Linked DNA regions of Limnospira fusiformis SAG 85.79. The protein of the gene in region 2 interacts with the protein of the main gene of each other region in a pairwise test. Links are inferred from orthologs where the notes say so. Each region holds a gene or a part of one and is shown on either strand. Other genes may lie near its edges.

Region 1 (6,263 bases), 5.3 Mb from region 2 along the record:
GACTATGATAAACCTCGCGTTATTAGTGATACGGATGATGTGGGTAAACTAATGGCGATTGTTTCGGCATTTAATAACCGATATCCGCTGAAGGTTGAACAACTGTCATTTGGACAGCGAAAAATACCAGAGCATTTGTGTATTAAAACAGGTCAACAAACTTATGTGCTGGCATTTTTGCATGGTTCAGGGAGTGCGTTTACTGGGAGAATTAAAAATTTTAATCGATTGGCTCTTGCTCATAAAAAAATGCGGTTTCGGTTAATGCGGGATGCTGTGGAACCGCCGATAAGGGGAGATGTTGGTCTGCGAGAAATTCAGATACTTGATGCGGTTAACCATGGGGAATATGTGATTATGGATAGGAGCGATCGCATTTGTTTTGAGTGTATATATCAAGCGATTATTGATTGGGAAAATCGCGAGTTTGCTGTAGGGATAACTCTGGAAGATATAGTTGATTTTTTGTCGATGAAACTGCCAGATTATTGGTTGATTAAGTGCCTGAGTTAATGGTAGAATGGGGGAAGCGATCGCCCCACTTCCTGAAAAAATGGTCGGACCAGTGGCGCGGCGGGGGGTGGGTATCAATGACAAACAGCAAGGGGTCTGAATTAGCACGCTATGCGATCGCCCCAATATGAGACAATAGAAAACGGTATACCGGAAACTAGAGAAACAATTGTGAGTCCAACAGCCGTCACAACTGATACAGCCAAAATATCCCAAACCAGCCGTCGCGCCGTTTTTCCCTTTACGGCGATCGTTGGTCAAGAAGAAATGAAATTAGCCCTGCTGCTGAACGTGATTGACCCCAAGATCGGCGGCGTAATGATTATGGGCGATCGAGGTACAGGTAAATCGACCACCATTCGCGCCCTAGCTGACCTGCTACCAGAAATAGAGGTCATAGCCGACGACCCCTTTAACAGTCACCCCAGCGATCCTGAACTGATGAGTGATGGGGTCCGAGAACGCATGAGTTTATCCGAAGCCATCCCGGTGACCCGTCGCAAGGTACAAATGATCGACCTACCCCTAGGGGCGACAGAAGATCGGGTTTGTGGAACCATTGACATTGAAAAAGCGTTGGCTGAAGGGGTAAAAGCCTTTGAACCGGGACTATTAGCCAAAGCCAATAGGGGTATCCTCTACGTTGACGAGGTAAACCTTCTCGACGATCACCTAGTCGATGTCCTACTAGACTCCGCCGCCAGTGGTTGGAATACGGTGGAAAGAGAAGGCATTTCTATCCGCCACCCGGCGCGTTTTGTCCTGGTGGGTTCAGGAAACCCAGAAGAAGGGGAATTGCGACCCCAATTATTAGACCGTTTTGGAATGCACGCGGAAATTCGCACGGTGAAAGAACCTAGTCTGCGAGTCAAAATTGTGGAACAGCGGACAGCCTTTGACCAAAACCCGCCGGAGTTCTTAGGAGAGTATCAACTATCCCAGGAAGAACTACAACGGCGCATAGTAGAAGCCCAAGAGAGACTATCGGGGATTAATATTGATTATGATCTGCGGGTGAAAATCTCTCAGGTCTGCTCAGAATTAGATGTAGATGGACTGCGGGGAGATATTGTCACTAACAGGGCGGCGAAGGCTTTAGCTGCGTTTGAAGGGGCTACAGAGGTCACTGTTGACCATATTGGTCGGGTGATTACTTTGTGTCTGCGCCACCGACTGCGGAAAGATCCATTGGAGTCTATTGATTCTGGAAACAAAGTCCAGAAGGTGTTTCGCCAAGTGTTTGGATTACCCGAACCGGATCAAAATTAGTTAACAACATCACAGGCAACTTTGCCTGTGTTACCGTATCGGGTTATGGTGGTTCGGATTATGGGGTTGGACCCCGGTCTAGCAACTTTGGGGTTTGGGATTATTGAATGTCACACTTGCGAAGAAGCTAGGGGAGGGTCTTTGTTCTCGGTGATGGACTTTGGGGCGATTCAAACTGAGGCTAATCAACCCCTGGGCGATCGCCTACAAACTATTTATGCTGACCTCCATACCCTACTCGAACAATGGCAACCGGATCTTGTCGGTGTCGAAAAATTGTTTTTTTACCGCATGGGAAATACGATCGCAGTTGCTCAAGCTAGGGGGGTTTTGCTGTTGGTTTTGGCTCAACGACACCTTCCTATATTTGAGTTTACCCCGGCTCAGATTAAACAGGCATTAACCGGATATGGTAATGCTAAGAAATATCAGGTGCAAGAGGCAGTAGCCAGGGAGTTAAACTTACAGGCGATACCTCAACCGGATGATGCGGCGGATGCTTTGGCGATCGCTTTGGCGACTTGGTTTGATCATGATCGGGTTTCCGATTCAATTTTAAGCTGATTGATAATCTATGTCTAATCTCATTCTGACTTCTCAAGAAATTGCTCAATTTCGTTCCCAATTGGCTGAATATTCCTCGGCATTACAAGCCTTAGATATGATTGAAGACTGCGAGGGTGATATCGAAGATGCCGCGATTTCTATGGCGATTAATGTCGGTCAATCTCCCACTACATCGGAAAATTGGCTTGATGGTTTAGCCAAGCGCCACCGAGTTACTATCTGTGAACCTAGCTATCAAGAGGATTTATTACAGTCCAATATAGCCCCGATAGTCGCTCATTTAATTTACCAAAATCAATGCCCGCCACTACTGGTCACTCCCGTGGTTATTTATGTGTTAAAAACTGGGGTTGAACAATTTTGTGAGCCTTTAAAATACAAAAAAATTTAACTGATAAATACTGACCGTAGAGCCTTAACCCTACGGTCTTTGGGCGTGTTGGTCTACTGATTGGCGCGGGCATCTTGAACCGCTGCCCAAAATAGTAGCACTGATAGGGGTATACTCAAGGCTAGAATCACCCCTGTGATTAATCCCCCTAATTCCGGTTCCCCAGAGGAAAGTTCAAAAATTGAACCAACGGCGGCGATCGCTGTAATACACGATCCGGCTAATAATAAACCACTTTTTGGCGTTCCAACCATGATCAGTTTTGACCCCACATTATTTAACTTGTTGAGTGTAATCGTGCTATTTAACCGGCTTGACTGCTTTCGGAGAAAACTTATATTTAGCCAATTCCTCATTCAGGGCTAATTGATTGTCAACGCGATCGACAAATAACACCCCCTGTAGGTGATCGATTTCATGTTGAATGGCTCGACAAAGTAACTCCGTAGCCAATATGCTCCGAGGACGGCCGTTTTCATCCTTAAAGGTAACTTCTACCTCTTCTGGGCGGACTACATCCATATAAACCCCTGGAATACTTAAACATCCTTCCTGGAAAGGTGATAACTCGCGGCTTGACTTTTTGATGGTGGGGTTAATCAACACTAGGGGGGGAGTCGCTGCATTATCAGGTTCGCAGTCAATCACGATTACCTGTTTGTGTACCCCTACTTGGGGAGCGGCTAAACCAATACCATCGGCACTATACATGGTTTGTAACATCTCCCGCACCAGTTGCCGAATTTCATCGTCAATGCGCGAAACCCGTTTGGCTGGCTGTCGCAAAACGCGATCGCCCAAATAGTGAATATCCAGGGGGGGTTTTTCTAACTTTTGCTTTTCCACCAGAACTTGAGACGTCATGAAATCCTTACTCGCTTTCGTTAACACTTATTCATATTTGATTTTAGATCGCAATCGGGGTTTGGGAGAGCGATCGCTACATATTGGATCTCAGTATCCTGGCTAAGATTCTCAATCACCCCCAATAATTAAATTTTTGCTAAGTTTTCCTGTATTTGAGCCAAATCGGTTTACGTTTAAGTCTTTTATGGCGATAATTGACTCTGGATCAAAAAATCCACCAGCTTGCGGCTGATGGATAACTCACCTATTCGTAGCATCTCAGTTGTTAATGTATCAGTTCCCGACTATTTTGACATCACCTGACCGGGTGATATTCGGTAACTAGATATCCTCAAAACAGGGGGGATATTCTTGCTCCACCATTTGCTAGGGGGTTTCACAGTGTACCTCCTCCTGTTTTTAGCCTCGTGGGTGAACTTTCACAGCTTGACCTAGAGAGTAGACAATTCAGATTCTGGCTGGAGTCCCCATTGACTGCATCTCTGTAATTCTCCATCCTAGGTAATAAGCTAAAAATCTTCCTCAACTCATTCTCAGGAGATTAAGACATGGCATCTCTCACCTATTTTGCTCACCTAAGACAAAAAAGCGATCTAATCAACAGCCCCACCTGTGCATACCCCAACAACCCATCACCCGTTGAACATAAGCAGCAAAACTCCCTTAACTACGTCCCTAGTAGCCAAGAACTTAAACGGTTTATTGGTTGTAAAGCTGGCGAGGTGATCAAGCAGATGAGGGTTTGGGGTTATCACCAAGTTACCCTCAACATTCCCAAAAACTTGATATCAGTTAAGACAGACCAAGGTTCGATCAATTTCCAGCTTTTGTCCTATGACACGATTATTGCTAATGTCAATTGCGATCGATACTAATTATTTCGAGGACATCTGACGCGCCATATCCCTAAACATATTCATGTTGGGACCGGGACGACGACGGGTCGCTGTGGACTTGGGAAGTAAGTAGTCTGTAGCAAATGTCATACCCTCCGGGGTTTTGTTCATACCACCATTTAGGGGCGCAGACGATGGGGCTACCTTAGCCACAGCAGCCGGGGCTGGGGTGGCAGGTACATCCGCTTTTGCTGCTTCTGGGGATTTCTTCGCTACAGATTTCTTCGTTTTTTCTGGCTTGTCAGCTTTGGGGGCTTCAGCTTTGGGGGCTTCAGCTTTGGGGGCTTCTACTTTGGGGGCTTCAGCTTTGGGGGCGACAGTTGGACTCGGTTCTGCGGTGGTTCCCTTAGCCTCATCAAACTCTAAAAAATAATCAGATTTTTGACCACGCCCAAACAGTTTACCAATGGCTAACATTAAACCTACTCCGTTCAGTTTTTATAAAATTGACACTCATTGCCTAACAAGTTAAATTTCAGATTAAAATTATCTGCAAGGTTTGTCCACAATTGTTTACAAAATTTTACAAAAATCCCATCAAGTGAGGGTAATTTGTGACAATAAGAGGCAAAATTGAGATAATTGTTTACACTTATTCACAAATTCTCATAATTTCCACATGAAGAACAATCAAGCCCTTAATCCGGTTTTACTGATTCATGGTATTTTCGACACGATCGCCATTTTCCAAGTGATGTCTAGGCATCTGAGACAAAAAGGCTGGGAGGTTCATAGCTTCAACCTGTGTCCCAATTACGGATTAAGTGGCATAGAATGCCTAGCAGAGCAAATTGTCGAATATGCTGATCAAAACTTTGCCCCCAATCAACCCTTTGACCTGGTAGGTTTTAGTATGGGGGGAATTGTCAGTCGCTACTATGTACAGAAGCTAGGGGGAATTGAACGAGTCCAAAGATTAATTACCATTTCGTCCCCCCATAACGGAACGATGACAGCTAACCTCTATCCAACCCAAGCGGCGGCGCAAATGCGCGCCAACAGCCCCCTACTGTTAGATTTGAATAACAATATAGGAATGCTCGATCGCCTCAATTTTACCTCAATCTGGACTAGATTTGATCTGATGATTGTTCCGGCGAACAGTTCACACCTAAATTTGGGCGAGGAAATTATCCTTGATGTGCCACTACACGCTTGGATGGTTAAAGATGCCAATTGTATCGCAGCAGTGGAGAAGGCTTTGAGAACTGCTGCTCTATAAAACTTAAACAAAACCGGACATAGCCGGATATTGATGTTTATTTCTTGCTTCGTCCGGGACTGTCGGCAGCACCCCGTCCACAAGTGTAATCGTCGGAACCAGGCGATTTTTCTAAATTTATACTGGCGTTCAAATCTCTATCAATCTTCAAGCCACAGTTTGGACATTCAAAAGTCCGACGGACTAGGGGCATTTTTTGACGATAACCGCAATTAGAACACAGTTGACTGGATGGATAAAATCTATCGGCAATAATCAACTTTGAACCATAACGTTCTGCCTTGTAACCTAGTTGACGACGGAACTCATAAAATGAAGCATCAGCGATAGAACCCGCCAAACCATGATTTTTCAGCATACCTGACACATTCAAATCTTCAATGACTACTTGGCTGTGGTTCTTAGCCAAGAAAGTAGTTATTTTATGAATCGTGTCCCGCCGAATGTTTGCTACTCTTTGATGTAGCTTTTGAACTTTTAAGAGACATTTGGCCCAATTTTTCGAGCCTTTGACTTTGCGACTTAAATGACGTTGTAA
Region 2 (2,887 bases):
AACATAGGCTGTATCACCTTTTTGAGCGGGTCGGTTTTCCACCGGGACTAAGGTTGCCATTTTCACCCGTTCACGTTCGAGGATCTCATCAACTTGCTGCGGATCAAATTTGACCTCTTCAGCTTGGACCTGAAAATCCTGGTACTTGTTGAGTTTAACTTCTGGTTCGACATCTACAGCCGCTTTGATGGTGATGGGTTGACCAGGTTCGTACTGTTCGATCAGTTCTTCAATATTGCCAATTACTTCAAAACTGCCAATAGCCGGAATTTTCTCTTCTTCAACAATTTTTGGGAAATATTCCTGCATCAAATCATCGAGGGCCGCCGCTTTAATCCTAGAGGGTCCTAGTCGCTGCACTAGGATATGGCGGGGGACTTTGCCTTTTCGGAACCCAGGAATATTGGCAGAACGAGCATATTGGTTGATTACCTTCTCATAGGCTTTTTTGGAGATTTCTGGAGAAATTTCGATATCCAGCCCAACTTGGCTGGCGGGAAGTTTTTCCTGGGTTACTTTCATGATGTACCTTGTTTAAGCGCGGACTAAGGAAAGCGAGCTATCTAAACTGCTGTCTGGCCCTAAAGCCTAGACTGTTTGCTTCCAGATGCTGACAGTTCGTGGTATGGTAGTGTCATTGTTTCTGTACCACGATTTTAACTCTGGAGGACTATAATTGATAGACTAGCCAATATTTGATGCTATCAGTAGATGGGTCGAAATGGGTAGCGATCGCTATTGACCGTCACATCAACTGTCGCAGTTACCGATATAATAGCCTCTAGTATAGATACAAGACTGATTAGCCTTATATATTATTAAAATTTCTGATTGATTCTCAGATGATCGATTGTCTAAAGTTCCAGGGAGGAAGTCAATTTGTCAAAATCCTATAGAGTTGCTATTTTGGGCGCGACCGGAGCCGTGGGAACCGAGTTGCTGGAATTGCTTTTGAGTCGTGATTTTCCCCTGTCAGAGTTGAAGCTATTGGCTTCTCCCCGTTCGGCGGGAAATAGTCTCCGTTTTGGAGGAGAGCAACTGACAGTAGAAGCAGTTGGCGATCGCAGTTTTGATGGGGTAGATTTGGTATTGGCTTCCGCTGGAGGATCTACTTCTAAGCAATGGGCTCACAAAGCTGTAGCAGCCGGGGCGGTTGTAGTGGACAACTCCAGTGCCTTCCGCATGGACCCCCAAGTTCCCTTGGTGGTGCCGGAAGTGAACCCAGAAGCAGTAGTTAATCATCAGGGGATTATTGCGAATCCTAACTGCACTACTATTTTGATGAATGTGGCAGTTTGGCCCCTGTATCAGGTACAACCACTGCGGCGTATAGTAGTATCTACTTATCAATCCGCTAGTGGTGCGGGAGCCAGGGCTATGGAGGAGGTGAAAACCCAAGCCAGGGCGATTTTACAGGGAGAAACTCCCCAGGCGGAAATATTCCCCTACCCCTTGGCTTTTAATCTGTTTCCCCACAACTCGCCTATCAATGATTTAGGCTATTGTGAGGAAGAGATGAAAATGATTAATGAGACGCGGAAAATTTTTGGTGATGACAAGTTGAGAGTTTCCGCGACTTGTGTACGGGTTCCCGTACTCCGGGCCCACTCCGAGGCGATTAACTTAGAGTTTGAGCAGCCTTTTGATGTGGCTAAGGCGCGGGATGTCCTGAGTCAAGCCCCAGGGGTCAAGTTGGTGGAAGACTGGCAGGCTAATTATTTCCCAATGCCTATTGATGCAACGGGCTGCGATCCGGTTTTGGTGGGTCGTATCCGCCAGGATCTTTCTCACCCCTGTGGGTTAGAATTATGGCTGTGTGGCGATCAAGTTCGCAAGGGAGCCGCTTTAAATGCAGTCCAAATTGCTGAATTATTGGTAAGTAAAGACCTTCTGTAAGTCCCCCGTGTGGGGTGGAATAACTGAGAACAAGACGGCTAACTATACGGCACAATTGACACAAAAGAAATGGTAAGTTTTGGCAGAGTAATGACGGCAATGGTAACGCCGTTTTGGGAAGATGGTAGCATTAACTATGCAGAAGCAGAGCGGCTGGCGGCTCACTTGGCGGCTAATGGCAGTGATACTCTGGTTGTGTGTGGAACCACTGGAGAGTCTCCGACTCTGACTTGGGATGAAGAACATGAGTTGTTTAAGGTGGTTCAGCAGGCTGTGGCGGGTAAGGCTAAGGTGATTGCTGGTACAGGGTCGAATTCTACCCAGGAGGCGATCGCCGCCACTCAGAAAGCAGCTAAACTGGGGGTAGATGGTTCTTTGCAGGTGGTTCCCTATTACAATAAGCCTCCCCAGGAGGGATTGTATCAACACTTTTTGGCGATCGCCTCAGCTTGTGCAGATTTGCCGATTGTGTTATATAATATTCCTGGGCGTACCGGACAAAATCTCCAGCCCGAAACCGTCGCACGTTTGGCATCGGTTCCTAATATTGTGGCTATTAAAGAGGCTAGTGGCAGCCTAGACCAAGCTAGTCAAATTAGGCAGTTGACACCTAAAGAGTTTCAGATATATTCTGGGGATGATTCCCTGACTTTGCCACTGTTAGCAGTGGGCGGGACTGGGGTGGTGAGCGTAGCGAGTCACCTGGTAGGGAAGCAAATTCAAGATATGATCCAGATGTTTGAAGCGGGTCGGGTGCAGGAAGCAACGGAAATTCATATCAAACTCTTCAGTTTGTTTAAAACGTTGTTTATCACTACTAATCCTATTCCGATTAAAGCGGCTCTGAAATTGTTGGGCTGGAATGTGGGTCTGAGTCGGTCTCCTATGTGTGAACCATCCCCGGAAGTGATTGAAAAAGTCAAGGGAGTTTTGGGAGAATTGGGTTTGATGGAAACTCGGTAAATCGGGGTTTCAGACAATTGAATAGCTG

What was found. The genes of interacting proteins can lie anywhere in the genome.
Region 1: the proteins of HFV01_RS02660 (region 2) and def interact in binary tests that used the Escherichia coli proteins (3 or more experiments, as listed by UniProt). The link is inferred for Limnospira fusiformis SAG 85.79 from one-to-one orthologs.

What each region holds. Positions count from the first base shown.
Region 1 is NZ_CP051185.1:5,877,814-5,884,076, forward strand. Bases 1,823-4,655 are described here. They hold def (peptide deformylase), read right to left. Parts: upstream 3,605-4,655; coding sequence 3,041-3,604; downstream 1,823-3,040. Other genes in these bases: ruvC (crossover junction endodeoxyribonuclease RuvC), read left to right, coding at 1,828-2,346; HFV01_RS27390 (hypothetical protein), read left to right, coding at 2,357-2,740; HFV01_RS27395 (hypothetical protein), read right to left, coding at 2,794-2,994; HFV01_RS27405 (hypothetical protein), read left to right, coding at 4,156-4,482; HFV01_RS27410 (hypothetical protein), read right to left, coding at 4,483-4,655. Outside these bases: HFV01_RS27375 (exonuclease domain-containing protein), read left to right, coding at 1-513; bchI (magnesium chelatase ATPase subunit I), read left to right, coding at 625-1,782; more of HFV01_RS27410, read right to left, coding at 4,656-4,920; HFV01_RS27415 (esterase/lipase family protein), read left to right, coding at 5,123-5,725; HFV01_RS27420 (RNA-guided endonuclease InsQ/TnpB family protein), read right to left, coding at 5,763-6,263. UniProt on the Escherichia coli protein: Removes the formyl group from the N-terminal Met of newly synthesized proteins. Requires at least a dipeptide for an efficient rate of reaction. N-terminal L-methionine is a prerequisite for activity but the enzyme has broad specificity at other positions.
Region 2 is NZ_CP051185.1:535,660-538,546, forward strand. It holds HFV01_RS02660 (aspartate-semialdehyde dehydrogenase), read left to right. Parts: upstream 1-879; coding sequence 880-1,896; downstream 1,897-2,887. Other genes in the region: tig (trigger factor), read right to left, coding at 1-522; dapA (4-hydroxy-tetrahydrodipicolinate synthase), read left to right, coding at 1,966-2,859.